Regions from separate parts of the Cellulomonas fulva genome, predicted to be linked through region 2. Evidence: predicted binding sites of a transcription regulator. Region 2 holds the regulator's gene; the other holds the start of a gene.

The links. The regulator HrcA, encoded in region 2, represses chaperone genes, less so after heat shock. The targets are predictions, from matches to a motif close to TTNGCACTCGNNNNNNNCGAGTGCNAA.
Region 1: groL (chaperonin GroEL) is a predicted target of HrcA. The motif match lies at 1,846-1,872, and genes of this name have one in related genera.

The regions. Positions count from the first base shown of each region.
Region 1 is NZ_JAHBOH010000001.1:535,711-542,894, reverse strand. It holds gene KIN34_RS17255 (LytR C-terminal domain-containing protein) at 1-36, shown strand, start outside; gene KIN34_RS02360 (cold-shock protein) at 135-338, shown strand; gene KIN34_RS02355 (glycoside hydrolase family 15) at 394-1,821, opposite strand; gene groL (chaperonin GroEL) at 2,026-3,651, shown strand; gene KIN34_RS02345 (hypothetical protein) at 3,895-4,839, shown strand; gene KIN34_RS02340 (hypothetical protein) at 4,960-5,112, opposite strand; gene KIN34_RS02335 (pyridoxal phosphate-dependent aminotransferase) at 5,277-6,509, opposite strand; gene urtA (urea ABC transporter substrate-binding protein) at 6,782-7,184, shown strand, end outside.
Region 2 is NZ_JAHBOH010000001.1:2,388,269-2,395,452, forward strand. It holds gene hemW (radical SAM family heme chaperone HemW) at 1-962, shown strand, start outside; gene KIN34_RS10635 (DUF4870 domain-containing protein) at 1,036-1,446, opposite strand; gene KIN34_RS10640 (DUF7847 domain-containing protein) at 1,642-2,574, shown strand; gene KIN34_RS10645 (DUF3097 domain-containing protein) at 2,633-3,496, opposite strand; gene hrcA (heat-inducible transcriptional repressor HrcA) at 3,721-4,746, shown strand; gene dnaJ (molecular chaperone DnaJ) at 4,845-5,984, shown strand; gene KIN34_RS10660 (16S rRNA (uracil(1498)-N(3))-methyltransferase) at 5,981-6,739, shown strand; gene KIN34_RS10665 (PhoH family protein) at 6,897-7,184, shown strand, end outside.

The DNA of each region.
Region 1 (7,184 bases), 1.9 Mb from region 2:
ATCGTCGTCGTCCTCACCGAGGCCCTTCCTTCCTGACCCTCCGGCCTCCCCTCCCGACCCTCGGTCCCACTAGGCTCGGCGCACCGCGCAGCGGCGCGGCACCGGAAGCGGGACCCGGCAGAGGGAGCGCACGCATGGCCCAGGGCACGGTCAAGTGGTTCAACGCGGAGAAGGGCTACGGCTTCATCACGCCGGACGCCGGCGGGGCGGACCTGTTCGTCCACTTCAGCGCGATCCAGGTGGACGGGTACCGCACCCTCGAAGAGGGTCAGGCGGTCGAGTTCGAGCTCGGTCAGGGCGCCAAGGGCCCGCAGGCCGAGCAGGTGCGCCCGGCCTGACGCCGGCGGCGCGGACCGCACGGCGGCACCGGACCGCCCGGCGGCACCGGACCGGTCAGCGCTCCAGGGCGTCGAGCGCGAGCAGCACGTTCGCCGAGCTCCAGGACAGCGGGGCGACCGCGGCCGGGCTGCCGTCGGCGAGCACCTTCTCGGGGATCGCCCCCACCGAGGTGCGGTGGGTCGCGATCGTGTCGAGCCACGCGCGCGCGGCCTCGTCGTCGCCGTTCTCCGCCGCGACCCACGCGTAGAGCGAGGTCTGCGGGGTCCACGTGATGCCGTCGTCGCGCCACTCGCCCGCCGGGGCCAGGCCCAGGGGGCGGCGCATCTCGACCGCGGAGGCGAGCCACGCGTCGTGCGCACCCGGCGCCGGGGTCCCCCAGAACGGGGCGAGGACGAACGCCGTCGCCGCGTCGCGGCTGCCGCCCTCGGCGTACCGCGCGAAGCCCCCGGGCGCGAACGCCGCGACCGTGGCCGTCCGCGCGGCGTCCGCTGCCTGCCGCGCGGTCGCCGCGCGCTCGTCGTCGCCCGCGGCGGCGAGGACGTCCGCCGCCTGCTCGAGCCCCGCCACCAGCGGCGCGGCGGTGCCGAGCGTGAGCCGGTGCTCGCTCCGCTCCCAGTAGTCGGGCGACGCGGGCGGGAGCCCGTCCGAGCCGAGCAGCGCGACCGTGCCGTCCAGCGCCCGTGCCACCAGCGGTGCGAGCTCCAGCGCGACCGTGCGCCGCAGGAGGCGCGTGCCGGCGTCGGCCGCGGGCAGCTCGGCGAGCACCTCGCCCGCCGCCCACATGGCCCAGCCCCTGCCGTCGGTCTGCCGCGCGCGGTCGTCGGGCGGCCCGGAGCCGTCCGGCAGGTAGCGCGCCTCGAAGCCGCCGTCGCTCTCCTGGGCCCGCGCGAGGAAGCCCAGGACCGCCACCGCGTCGTCGACGTGCCCGGTGCGGGCGAGCGCGACCGCGGCGAACGCGGCGTCGCGCGGCCAGACGTAGCGCCAGTACGGGGACCAGCCGGCGACGGCGGCGCCCCCGGGCAGGACGAGCGTGCGCAGGTCGAGCAGCGCGGTCCGGGCGAGGTCCGCGTACGGGCCGTCGCCGCCGGGCACGGTGCCCGAGCCGAGCCAGGCGCGCTGCTCGGCGGCGAGCGCCCGGGCCGCGGCGAGCCCGGGCGCGGTCTCGCGGCCGTCGAGCACCGCGGCGAAGTTGCCGGCGCGCGGGTCGAGGACGCGCGTGCCCGGCAGGAACGTCGCCGGCTCGCCCACGGGGATCTCGACCACGGACCCGTCGGGCGCGATGCCGACTCCCGCCTGGTCCAGCTCGACCGTCGCGTACCGGGCCGGTGCGCCCTCCGGCGCCGCGGCGCGCGCGTCCGCGAGCGACGCCCCGGCCGGGAACGTGACGGGGAGCGCGGCGGCGACGAGCGCGCCCGTCGCGACGGCGGCGCACAGGGCCGCCCGGCGCACCCGCCGGGCGGTGCGGGCGTCGTCACCGGGCACGGGGGAACAGTACCGGGCGCGCGCCTTGCACTCTGGGGGGTCGAGTGCTAACCATTGACTTAGCACTCTCCGGTGGAGAGTGACAGAACCACCCAGGCCGTCCGGGTGAGACGGCGGGCCAGCGGGACAAGACCGCGCGGCTCGTCGTCGTCCGTCGCGGGCGCTCGTCGGCCGAACCCAACCCAACGAAGGATCGCTCGCCACATGGCCAAGATCATTGCCTTCAACGAGGAGGCCCGTCGCGGCATCGAGCGTGGACTGAACGTCCTCGCCGACACCGTGAAGGTCACGCTCGGCCCCAAGGGTCGCAACGTCGTGCTGGACAAGAAGTGGGGCGCGCCCACGATCACCAACGACGGCGTGTCCATCGCCAAGGAGATCGACCTCGACGACCCGTACGAGAAGATCGGCGCGGAGCTCGTCAAGGAGGTCGCCAAGAAGACGGACGACGTCGCGGGCGACGGCACCACCACCGCCACCGTGCTCGCCCAGGCGCTCGTGCGCGAGGGCCTGCGCAACGTCGCGGCCGGCGCCAACCCGATCGCCCTGAAGAAGGGCATCGAGAAGGCCGTCGACGCCGTCACCGCCCAGCTCCTGGCTCAGGCCAAGGAGGTCGAGACCAAGGAGGAGATCGCCGCCACGGCCGCCATCTCCGCCGGCGACACCGCCATCGGCGAGCTCATCGCCGAGGCGCTCGACAAGGTCGGCAAGGAAGGCGTCATCACGGTCGAGGAGTCCAGCGCGCTGGGCCTCGAGCTCGAGCTGACCGAGGGCATGCGCTTCGACAAGGGCTTCCTGTCGGCGTACTTCGTCACCGACCCGGAGCGCCAGGAGGCCGTCCTGGAGGACGCGTACGTCCTGCTCGTCGAGTCGAAGATCTCGAACGTCAAGGACCTGCTGCCGCTGCTGGAGAAGGTCATCCAGTCCGGCAAGCCGCTCTTCATCGTCGCCGAGGACATCGAGGGCGAGGCCCTGGCCACGCTCGTCGTGAACAAGCTCAAGGGCGTCTTCCGCTCGATCGCCGTCAAGGCGCCGGGCTTCGGCGACCGCCGCAAGGCGATGCTGCAGGACATGGCCATCCTCACCGGTGGCCAGGTCGTCTCGGAGACCGTCGGCCTCAAGCTCGACACCGTGGGCCTCGAGGTCCTCGGCCAGGCGCGCAAGGTCGTCGTCACCAAGGACGAGACCACGATCGTCGAGGGCGCCGGCGAGGCGTCGCAGATCGCCGGTCGCGTGGCGCAGATCCGTGCCGAGATCGAGAACTCGGACTCGGACTACGACCGCGAGAAGCTGCAGGAGCGCCTCGCCAAGCTCGCCGGCGGCGTGGCCGTCATCAAGGCGGGCGCGGCCACCGAGGTCGAGCTCAAGGAGCGCAAGCACCGCATCGAGGACGCCGTGCGCAACGCGAAGGCGGCCGTCGAGGAGGGCATCGTCGCCGGTGGTGGTGTGGCGCTCATCCAGGCCGGCAAGTCGGCGTTCGAGGGTCTCGAGCTCACGGGCGACGAGGCGACCGGTGCGCAGATCGTCAAGCTCGCGATCGAGGCCCCGCTCAAGCAGATCGCGGTCAACGCCGGTCTCGAGGGCGGCGTCGTGGCGGAGAAGGTCCGCAACCTGCCGACCGGTCACGGCCTGAACGCCGCGACCAACGAGTACGAGGACCTGCTGGCCGCGGGCGTCAACGACCCGGTCAAGGTCACGCGCTCCGCGCTGCAGAACGCCGCGTCCATCGCGGCGCTGTTCCTCACCACCGAGGCCGTCGTGGCCGACAAGCCGGAGAAGGCCCCCGCGGTCCCCGCCGGCGGTGGCGAGGACTTCGGCGGCGGCTTCTGAGCCACCCCCGCGCGGCCTGACGGCCGCTGAGGACCCGAACGGGCCGGTCACCTCGGTGACCGGCCCGTTCGCCGTCCCCACCCGCCGACCACATCGCCGAGGTCGTCGGTGCGGTGCGAGAGCGCGGCCCAGCCCCGCGCTCTCGCCCCCGGTCGACGAGCTCGACGGATCGGCGGCGCGGGTGTCTCCCGGCTGTCCACAGGGCGTCTCCCGTGGGGCGGGTGCAGGCGGCATGCTGCGGTCATGTCGCGCAGACCAGGGGCACCCGTGCCGCAGCCGGTCGAGCGGCTGCCGCTGGTGCACCGCGCGGCCGACACGACGAGCGCGTTGGCCCGGTCGAAAGTGCGGGCCGGAGTCTGGGAGCGCGCCGGGCACGGCGCCTACCTGCCGGTCGAGGGCGGTGACCCGTTCGCGGTGGCGCGGCGTCGGGCACTGGCGGCGGTCGCCGCGGTCGCGCACGGGTCACGGGCGCCGGTGGTGTTCTCGCACGGGACTGCCGCGCTGCTGTGGGGCCTGACGCTCTGGCGCCTGCCGGAGCGCGTGCACCTGCTGCACCCGAGCCGGGCCGGCGGCGACCGGGACCGGGGGATCGCGCGTCACACGAGCGCGATCGACGGCGCCGAGATCGCGGAGGTCGCGGGAGTCCGGGTGACGTCCCTGGCGCGGACCGTGCTGGACTGCGTCGCTGTGCTGCCGCCGCTCGACGGCCTGGTCGTCACCGACAGCGCGCTCGCCGCCGGGCTGGCGCCGTCCGCTCTCGCGGAGCGGGTCCTCGCGGCGGCCGGGGCCCGGCACATCGCCAAGGTCCGGGCAGTGACGGCGCTCGGCGACGACGGGTCGGAGTCGGCGTACGAGTCGGCGAGCAGGTTCGTCGTGCTGCGGGCGGGTCTGCCTCGTCCGGACACCCAGGTGCGGACGCTGACGCACCTGGGCGAGGTCTGGACCGACTGGGGCTGGCCGACGTTCGGCGTGCTCGCGGAGTACGACGGCCGCGACAAGTACGACGACCGCCGGGCCTTCATGGCGGAGAAGCGACGGCACGACGCGATCGTCGAGGCCGGGCGGCGCGTGGTCCGGGTGGTGCGGGAGGACGTCGACGACGACCGCCTTCTCCTGGCCCGTCTGGGCCGCGTGCTCCCGCGCGCGGTCGTCGCCGCGGCTCGCCCGGTCCCGGCCCTCGGCGCCTGACCTCGGACCGGCGGTACCCGCAGCCGGCAGCGCCGCGAGCTCGTCACCGCGGCGCGAGAGCGCGGGTGCGTCGCGCGTTCTCGCACCAGGGTGACGAGCTCAAGCGCCGGGTCGGGGAGCTCAGCCGCCGTAGGCCGGGATGTCCGCCAGCGGGGTGCGGAGCGCCTCGGGCTCCGGGAACGGCGGGGGCTCGACGCCGGTGCTCGTCTGGTCGAGCCGGATCGGCTCGGGCAGCACCGCGTACGGCCCGGTCTGCTCGTCGGACCCGCTCATCCCGTCCTCCCCGCGCCGCCCTGCGTGACGAGCCCACCCTAGGCCGGATGCTCCGCCCGCGGACAGTGCACCCGAGCGCGTTGCTCCGGTGCGAGAACGCGGGTGTGACGCGCGCTCTCGCACCGGATTGACGACCTCGGCGGGGAGGGCGAGGGGTGGGGGCGTTACTGGCGGTAGCCGGAGAGGAAGTTGCCCAGGCGTTCGACCGCCTCCGCCAGGACCCGGGCCTCGGGGAGGGTGACGATGCGGAGGTGGTCCGGGTCGGGCCAGTTGAAGCCCGTGCCCTGCACCAGCAGGATGTGCTCGCTGACCAGGAGGTCGTAGACCAGGCGGGCGTCGTCGTGGATCTCGTGGACCTCGGGGTCCAGGCGCGGGAAGAGGTACAGGGCGCCGTCGGGGCGCACGCACGTCACGCCCGGGATCGACGTGAGGCCGCGCCAGGCGATGTCCCGCTGCTCGTGCAGCCGGCCGCCGGGGGCGATCAGCGCCTCGATCGACTGCACCCCGCCGAGCGCGGCCTGCAGCGCGTGCTGGGCCGGCACGTTGGCGCACAGCCGGGTCGACGCGAGCAGCTGGATGCCCTCCAGGAAGCCCTTCGCGTGGTCGCGCGGACCGGTGATGACCATCCAGCCGGAGCGGTAGCCGGCCACGCGGTACGTCTTGGACAGCCCGTTGAACGTGAGGCACAGCAGGTCGGGGGCGACGGTGGCCATCGGGGTGTGGGTCGCACCGTCGAACAGGATCCGGTCGTAGATCTCGTCGGACAGGACCAGCAGGCTGTGGCGCCGGGCGATGTCCGCCAGGCCCTCGAGCACGGCCCGCGGGTACACGGCACCGGTCGGGTTGTTGGGGTTGATGACGACGAGCGCCTTGGTGCGCGGCGTGATCAGGGACTCGAGGTGCTCGAGGTCGGGCGCCCAGCCGGCGGACTCGTCGCACCGGTAGTGCACGGGCCTGCCGTCCGACAGCGAGGTCATCGCGGTCCACAGCGGGTAGTCGGGCGAGGGGATCAGCACCTCGTCGCCCTCGTCGAGCAGCGCCTGCATGGTCATGGTGATCAGCTCGGAGACGCCGTTGCCCAGGTAGACGTCCTCGACGTCGAGCTCGGGGAAGCCGGGCTCGGTCTCGTAGCGCGTCACCACGGCGCGGCGCGCGGACAGGATGCCCTGCGACTCCGAGTAGCCGTGCGCGGTGGGGATGGCGGCGATCACGTCCCGCACGATCTGGTGCGGCGCCTCGAACCCGAACGCCGCGGGGTTGCCCGTGTTGAGCTTGAGCACGGCGTGCCCCTCGGCCTCGAGCCGTGCCGCCTCGGTCAGCGTCGCGCCCCGGATCTCGTACAGGACGTGCTGGAGCTTGGCGGACTGGTCGAGCGTGCGCCGGGACGTGGACGACATGGTGGCAGCGTATCGAGCACGACGAGCAGGTACGGCGGACGGCCGTCGCGGGGGGCACGACGTGCAGCGTGACCGGATCGGGACCACCTGGAAACACGGAGTTCACGCACCGGGGCGGCTGTCCGAAACACCCGGTCCCTAGCGTCCTGCGACATGGGCACAGGGATGTATACACCTCGGGACACAGCGCGGTGCCTCGTCGTACCTGGGCCTCCGTCCGGTTCCCCCCGTGAGCTCGACCCCGAGCTCCGCCCCACCGAAAGGGTTCCCAGGTGACCAGAACGACCCGAACCACGCGCGCGCTCTCCCTCACCGCAGGGGCGCTCGTCGCCTCGCTCGCGCTCGCCGCGTGCGGCGCCAAGACCGACGACACCGCGGCCGACCCGACGGGCGGCGCCGAGTCCTGCGTCGACACCAGCGGCGACTCGGTCAAGATCGGCTTCCTCAACTCGCTGTCCGGCACCATGGCGATCTCGGAGCAGACCGTCCGGGACGCGCTGGACATGGCGGCCGAGGAGATCAACGCCGCCGGCGGCGTGATGGGCAAGCAGCTCGAGGTGGTGGCGGAGGACGGCGCGTCCGAGCCGACCGTCTTCGCGGAGAAGGCCGAGAAGCTCATCAAGTCCGACTGCGTCGCGGCCGTCTTCGGCGGCTGGACCTCGTCGTCCCGCAAGG
Region 2 (7,184 bases):
TGTTCGTCGGGGGCGGCACGCCCACCGTCCTGCCGGCGCACGACCTCGTCGGGATGCTCGCTTCCGTGCGGGAGGCCTGGGGGCTGTCCGACGACGCCGAGGTGACGACCGAGGCGAACCCCGACTCGGTCACGCCGGAGTCGCTCGCGGCGCTCGCGGCGGGCGGCTTCACGCGCGTCTCGTTCGGCATGCAGTCCGCGGTGGGGCACGTGCTGCGCACGCTCGAGCGCACGCACGACCCGGCGCGCATCCCCGAGGTCGTCCGGTGGGCGCGCGACGCCGGGCTCGACGTCTCGCTCGACCTGATCTACGGCACGCCGGGGGAGAGCGTCGACGACTGGCGCACCTCGCTCGAGACCGCGCTGGCGACGGGTGTGGACCACGTGTCGGCGTACGCCCTCGTGGTCGAGCCGGGCACCAAGATGGCCGCGCAGGTGCGCCGGGGCGAGCTCGCGCTGCCCGACGGCGACGACCAGGCGGCCAAGTACGAGCTCGCCGACGACCTGCTGGCCGCGGCGGGCCTCGGCTGGTACGAGGTCTCGAACTGGGCGCGCGGGCCGGAGCACGTGTGCCGGCACAACCTGGCCTACTGGCGCGGCGACGACTGGTGGGGGATCGGGCCCGGCGCCCACTCCCACGTCGGCGGTGTGCGGTGGTGGAACGTCAAGCACCCCCGCGCCTACGCCGCGCGCCTCGAGCAGGGCCTGAGCCCGGCGGCGGGCCGCGAGGTCGTGGACGACGAGGCGGCCGCGCTCGAGCGGCTCATGCTGCACGTCCGGCTCGCGCAGGGGATGCCCCTGGCGGAGCTCACGTCCGACGAGCGGGCGCGGGTCGCGGGCCTGGTCGCGGACGGGCTCGTCGACGGGCGCGCGCTGATCGCCGAGCGCCGGCTGGTGCTGACGCGGCGCGGACGCCTGCTGGCCGACCTGGCCGTGCGCACGCTGGCGGGCTTCGGCGGCTGACCCGCCCGTGCCCGGCCGACCGGCAGGACGGTCACGCCAGGACGGTCACGCCAGGACGGTCACTTCAGGACGGTCACTTGATGAAGCGGATGCTCACCGGGTACCGGTACCACTCGAACCGGCTGGCCGCGATGGCCGCCATGATCTGCAGCACGATCTGCAGGATCGCGGCGGCGATCAGGATGACCGCGCCGACCACGATGATCAGCAGGATCGAGCCGACGACGTAGGCGATGAGGAGCGTGAGCTGGAAGTTCAGCGACTCCTTCGCCTGGTGCTCCAGGTACGGTCCGCGGCCCCGGAACACGAGCCAGATCACGAGCGGCGCGAGGAACCCCGCGACGAACGGCAGCAGGTGGGCGAGGATCGCCCACGTCTTCTCCTCGTCGGGCCGCAGCGGCGGCGCGGCCGGCGCGCCGTAGCCCGGTCCGGGCGGCGGCGCGGCGTTCCAGGGCTGGTCGCCGGGCGGCGGGGGCGTGCTCATCGGGACTCCTCGGGTGCGCTCGTGCCTCGGGTCGCTCGCCCGTGCGGGCACGGTGCGCGCACGGGGCGTCCCCGCAGCGTATCGGGTGATCTTCACGCGGTGACCCCGCGCTGCGCGCAGATCCTTGACACGGTCCGCGCGCTTCGGTTCGCTTCCCCGGGGCCCAGGTCGGGCCCGACGAAGAGAGGGAGACGCATGAGCGACACCACGCCGCGACCGGAGGACGAGAACGCGCCCGTCCCGCCGGCCGACGGAGGCAGCCCGCAGCCGCCCGAGTCCCCCCTGGCACCCTCGGCGCCCGCCGCCCCGGCGGAGCCCACCGGCGCATACCCGCCGCCGCCCGCGCAGCCGAGCGGCGCCTACCCGCCGCCCGCCTCCCCGCCGCCGCCGGCTGCCCCGGCGCCCGGCGGGTACGGCGCGCCCGACGGCCAGCCGGTGGACGTCATGCAGGCGTTCACGTGGGGCTGGAAGAAGTTCACCGAGAACGTCGGCCCGATCCTGCTCGGCATCCTCGGCTACCTCGTCGCGACGGCGATCATCGTCGGCGTCCTGTACGCGGTCCTGGCGGCGACGCTGCTGGGGACGTCCGACGACCTGGTGCTCCACGACGACGGGTCCATCACGTACGGCTCCGGTCCGAACTTCTTCGTCCTGCTGGTCGTCGGCGGCCTGATCACCCTGGTCACGGTCGTGCTGTTCTCGATCCTGCAGGCCGGGTTCGTCCAGGCGGCGCTGCGGCTCTCGCGCGGCGAGGCGCTGAGCGTGGACACGTTCTACCGGTTCCGGAACCTGGGCGCCGTGGTGGTCGCCGCGCTGCTGGTCGGCGTCCTCACCGCCGTCGGGTACGCGCTCTGCTACCTGCCGGGCATCGCGGTCGCGTTCTTCGCGCAGTTCACGCTGTACTACGTCGTCGACCGCGGGCTCGGGGCCGTCGACGCCCTCAAGGCGAGCTTCGAGCTGGTCAAGAACAACCTCGGTCCGGTCGCGCTGCTGTCCCTGGGGATCGTCGTCGTCAGCGCGGTCGGCTCCCTGCTGTGCGGTGTCGGCCTGTTCGTCGCGCTGCCCCTGGCGCTGCTCGCGCAGGCGTACTTCTACCGCCGCCTCAACGGCGAGCCCGTCGCCGCCTGACGCGTCGCCAGGCACGACGAGGCCCCCGTCCCCTGGTGGGGGGCGGGGGCCTCGCGCGTCACGCGGTGACGAAGTCGATGAGCTCCTCGACGCGGCCCAGCAGGGACGGCTCCAGGTCGGCGTAGCTGCGCACGGTGCCCAGGATCCGCTGCCAGGCGCGCGCGACGTCGGCCTGGTCCTGCGCGGGCCAGCCCAGCTCGCGCAGGATGCCGCGCTTCCACTCGGTGCCGCGCTCGATCGTCGGCCACGCCGTCAGGCCCACCCGCTGCGGGCGCACCGCCTGCCACACGTCGACGTACGGGTGCCCGAGGACGAGCACCGTGCCGCCGGGCGCCGCGCGCAGGGCGTCGGCGGCGATGCGCGCCTCCTTCGAGCCGGGCACCAGGTGGTCGACGAGCACGCCGACGCGGCGGTCCGCGGACGGCGCGAAGTCGCGGACGGCGTCGACGAGGTGGTCCACGCCGTCGAGCAGCTCCACGACCACGCCCTCGACGCGCAGGTCGTCGCCCCAGACCTTCTCGACCAGCTCGGCGTCGTGCTTGCCCTCGACCCAGATGCGGCTGCCGCGCGCCACGCGGGCGCGCGCACCGGCCACGGCGCGCGAGCCGGACGCCGTGCGCTCCGGCGGGCGCGGCGCCGTCGTCGTGACGGGCGCGGTGAGGACCACGGGCTGCCCGTCCACCCAGAACCCGGGGCCCAGCGGGAAGGTGCGGGTCCGTCCGTGCCGGTCCTCGAGCACGACGACGTGCTGGCCGCCGGACTTCTCGACCCGCACGACCGCGCCGACCCAGCCGGTCGTGACCTCCTCGACGACGAGCCCGCGGTCGGCGGGCTGCGGCCGCGACGTCGGCCGGGCACGGTGGTGCCCGCTGCCGCCGCTGCCGGGCTCGTCCCCGAGCACGTCCGTGCCGTACCGGTCCATCACCCCTCGCTCACCCCTCGCTCACTGCTCCTCGCTGCTCCCTCGCCCGCTCGCCCGGTCCCGGGCCGGACTGCCCCGGCACCCTAGACGCTCGCGTCGTGCACCGCGCCGGAGCGCGCCGAGGAGGTGCGGGGCGCGTCGTCGTAGGATTGGCACTCGGAACGGGTGAGTGCTACCTGTCTGGGGACGGCCTGTCCGGGGACGCGCGGAGGGAGGACTGCGGGATGAGCGACGACCGGCGCCTCGACGTGCTCCGCGCGATCGTCGAGGACTACGTGTCCACGGGTGAGCCCGTCGGGTCGCGTGCCCTCGTCGAGCGCCACAACCTCGGCGTCTCCCCGGCGACGATCCGCAACGACATGGCGGCGCTCGAGGAGGGCGGCTACATCGCCCAGCCGCACACCTCCGCGGGCCGCGTGCCCACGGACAAGGGCTACCGCGTGTTCGTCGACCGGCTCGCGACGGTCAAGCCGCTCTCGGCTCCCGAGAAGCGCGCGATCGGCCAGCTGCTCGAGGACGCGGTCGACCTGGACGACGTGGTGGACCGCTCGGTCCGCCTGCTCGCGCAGCTCACGCACCAGGTCGCGGTGGTGCAGTACCCGTCGCTGCGGCGCTCGGCCCTGCGGCACATCGAGCTGGTGCCCGTGGGGGCGCGGCACCTGCTCGTCGTGCTGATCACCGACACGGGACGGGTGGAGCAGCGCACGCTCGAGACCCCCGGCGACGTCGACGAGCTCGTCGTCGTGCGGCTGCGCGCGGCCGTGAACGCGCACGTCGCGGGCCGCCGCCTCGCGGAGCTGGGCGACGCGGTCGAGGACCTGGCGGCGGCGTTCGGCCCGCAGGACGGCGCGCTGCTGCGGCAGGTGGTCGACGTGGTGGCCGAGACGCTCGCGCAGGAGAGCGAGGAGCGCGTGGTGCTCGCCGGCACCGCGAACCTCGCGCGCGGCGGCGGCCAGGACTTCGTGCGGACCATCGGCCCGGTGCTCGAGGCGCTCGAGGAGCAGGTGGTGCTGCTGCGGCTCCTGAGCGAGATGGCGGAGGACGCCGCGAGCGTCTCGGTCCGGATCGGCCGCGAGACGCAGCACGACGGCCTGGTCGAGACCAGCTTCGTGACCAGCGGCTACGGCGACGAGGGGGGCGCGTCGCTGGCCCGCGTCGGCGCCATCGGTCCGCTGCGCATGGACTACCCCGGGACCATGGCGTCGGTGCGCGCCGTGGCCCGCTACCTCACCCGCATCCTCGCGGGGTGACGCACCCGACGACGAGCGTGCCGGCCGCGTCGCGGCGCTCCACCACCTCGACGACCGCCTGACCCGACGAGCCCGCCAGGAAGCGAGCGAACCACGACGTGACCGACTACTACGAGGTCCTGGGCGTCCCGCGCGACGCGACGCCCGAGCAGATCAAGAAGGCCTACCGCAAGCTCGCGCGCGAGAACCACCCCGACGTCGCGGGCGAGGACCCGGGCGCCGAGGAGCGGTTCAAGGCCGTCTCCCGGGCCTACGAGGTCCTGGGCAACGCCGACAAGCGCCGGCAGTACGACCTGGGCTCCGACCCGTCCTCGCCCAGCGGCGGCATGGGCGGCGACGGCATGGGGGGCTTCGGCTTCCAGGACATCTTCGAGACGTTCTTCGGCGCCGCGAGCGGTGCCGGGGCCCAGCGCGGACCGGTGCCGCGCGCCCGGCGCGGCCAGGACGCGCTGGTCCGGCTCGACCTGGACCTCGCCGACGTCACGTTCGGCACGCACCGCGAGATCCCGGTCGACACCGCGGTCACCTGCCCCACCTGCAGCGGCACCTGCTGCCGCCCCGGGACGTCGCCCCGCACGTGCGAGGTCTGCCACGGCCGCGGCATGGTCCAGCGGGTGGCGCGCTCGTTCCTGGGCCAGGTCATGACGAACCAGCCGTGCGCGGCCTGCCGCGGCTTCGGCACGACGATCCCCGAGCCCTGCCCCGAGTGCTCGGGCGAGGGCCGCGTGCGCTCGCGCCGGACGCTGGGCGTCGACGTCCCGGCGGGTGTCGACACCGGCACGCGGATCAAGCTGACGGGCCAGGGCGAGGTCGGGCCCGCGGGCGGCCCGGCGGGTGACGTGTACCTCGAGGTGCGCGAGCGCCGGCACGAGCTGTTCGCGCGCGACGGCGACGACCTGCACGTGACGATGAGCGTCCCGATGACGGCCGCCGCGCTCGGCACGGTGCTGACGCTCGAGACGCTCGACGGCCCGCAGGAGGTCGACCTGCGCCCGGGCACGCAGCCCGAGCAGGTCGTCACGCTCAAGGGGCTGGGCGTCGGGCACCTGCACGTCGGCGGACGCGGCGACCTGCACGTGCACGTCGACGTGGCGGTGCCGACGGCGCTGGACGACGAGCAGACCGAGCTGCTGCGCCGGCTGGCGACGCTGCGTGGCGAGGAGCGTCCGGAGGCGCGGCTCGCGGCCTCCCACCAGGGCGTGTTCGGCAAGCTGCGCGACAAGCTCGCGGGTCGATGACCGCACCGGTCTTCGTCGTCGACCCCGGCCGCCTCGACGGCCTGGGCCCCGGCGGGGCGTTCCTGCTCGACGGCGCCGAGGGCCGGCACGCGGGCGTCGTGCAGCGCCGCGCGCCGGGGGAGCGGGTGGACGTCGTCGACGGCGCCGGCGTGCGGCTGGTCGGCACCGTCGCCGCGGTCGGCCCCGAGGGGGTCACGCTCGCGGTCGGCGAGGTGCGCCGCGAGCCGCGCCCGGACGTGCGCCTGGTCCTGGTGCAGGCCCTCGCCAAGGGCGACCGGGACGAGCTCGCGATCGAGGCCGCGACCGAGGTGGGTGTGGACGACGTGGTGCCCTGGCAGGCGGCACGGTCGGTCGTCGTGTGGCGCGGCGACCGTGCGGCGCGGTCCCGGGCACGCTGGCTCGGCACCGTCCGGACCGCTGCCAAGCAGGCACGACGAGCGTGGGTCCCGGGCGTGGACCAGGCGCTCGACACCAAGGCGCTCGTGACGCGGACCGGTGAGGTGGTCGCCGCCGGCGGCGCCGTGCTGGTGCTGCACGAGGACGCGACCGCGCCCCTCGCCGAGGCGCCGCTGCCGGCCTCCGGCGACGTGCTCGTCGTCGTCGGCCCGGAGGGCGGGATCGGGGACGACGAGCTCGCGCGGCTGGTGGAGGCGGGCGCCCTGACCGTGCGCCTCGGCCCGCACGTGCTGCGCACGTCGACCGCCGGCCCGGTCGCGCTCGCCCTGCTGGCGACCCGGCTGGGACGCTGGTCCTGACGCTTTTCCGCGAGGCTCGTGCGGGGCGCCGCACGTAGACTCGACCCTGAGCCGCCGGGCCCCGCCCCGGCCGGCCGGCACCGCTGTCCACACCCGAGCTGCACACCCGAGCTGCACACCCGCCCGACACCGAGGAGCGACGGCGCACGCCGAGCACATGACCGAGCCGACACCCGCACCGCGCACGACGACGCCCGCGCGCGTCGAGCACCGCATCACCGTCCCCGCCGACGTGTCGATGGTCGAGCTGCTGGGCCTGCACGACGAGGTGCTGCGCGAGATCGAGGCGGGCTTCACGGGCGTCGACGTGCACGTGCGCGGCAACGAGGTGCGGCTCGCCGGACCGGCAGGCGACGTGGCCCTCGTGACGCGCCTGGTGGACGAGCTCATCGAGATGACCGCCGCGGCGACGCCCCTGACGCCCGACGTCGTGCGGCGCACGGTC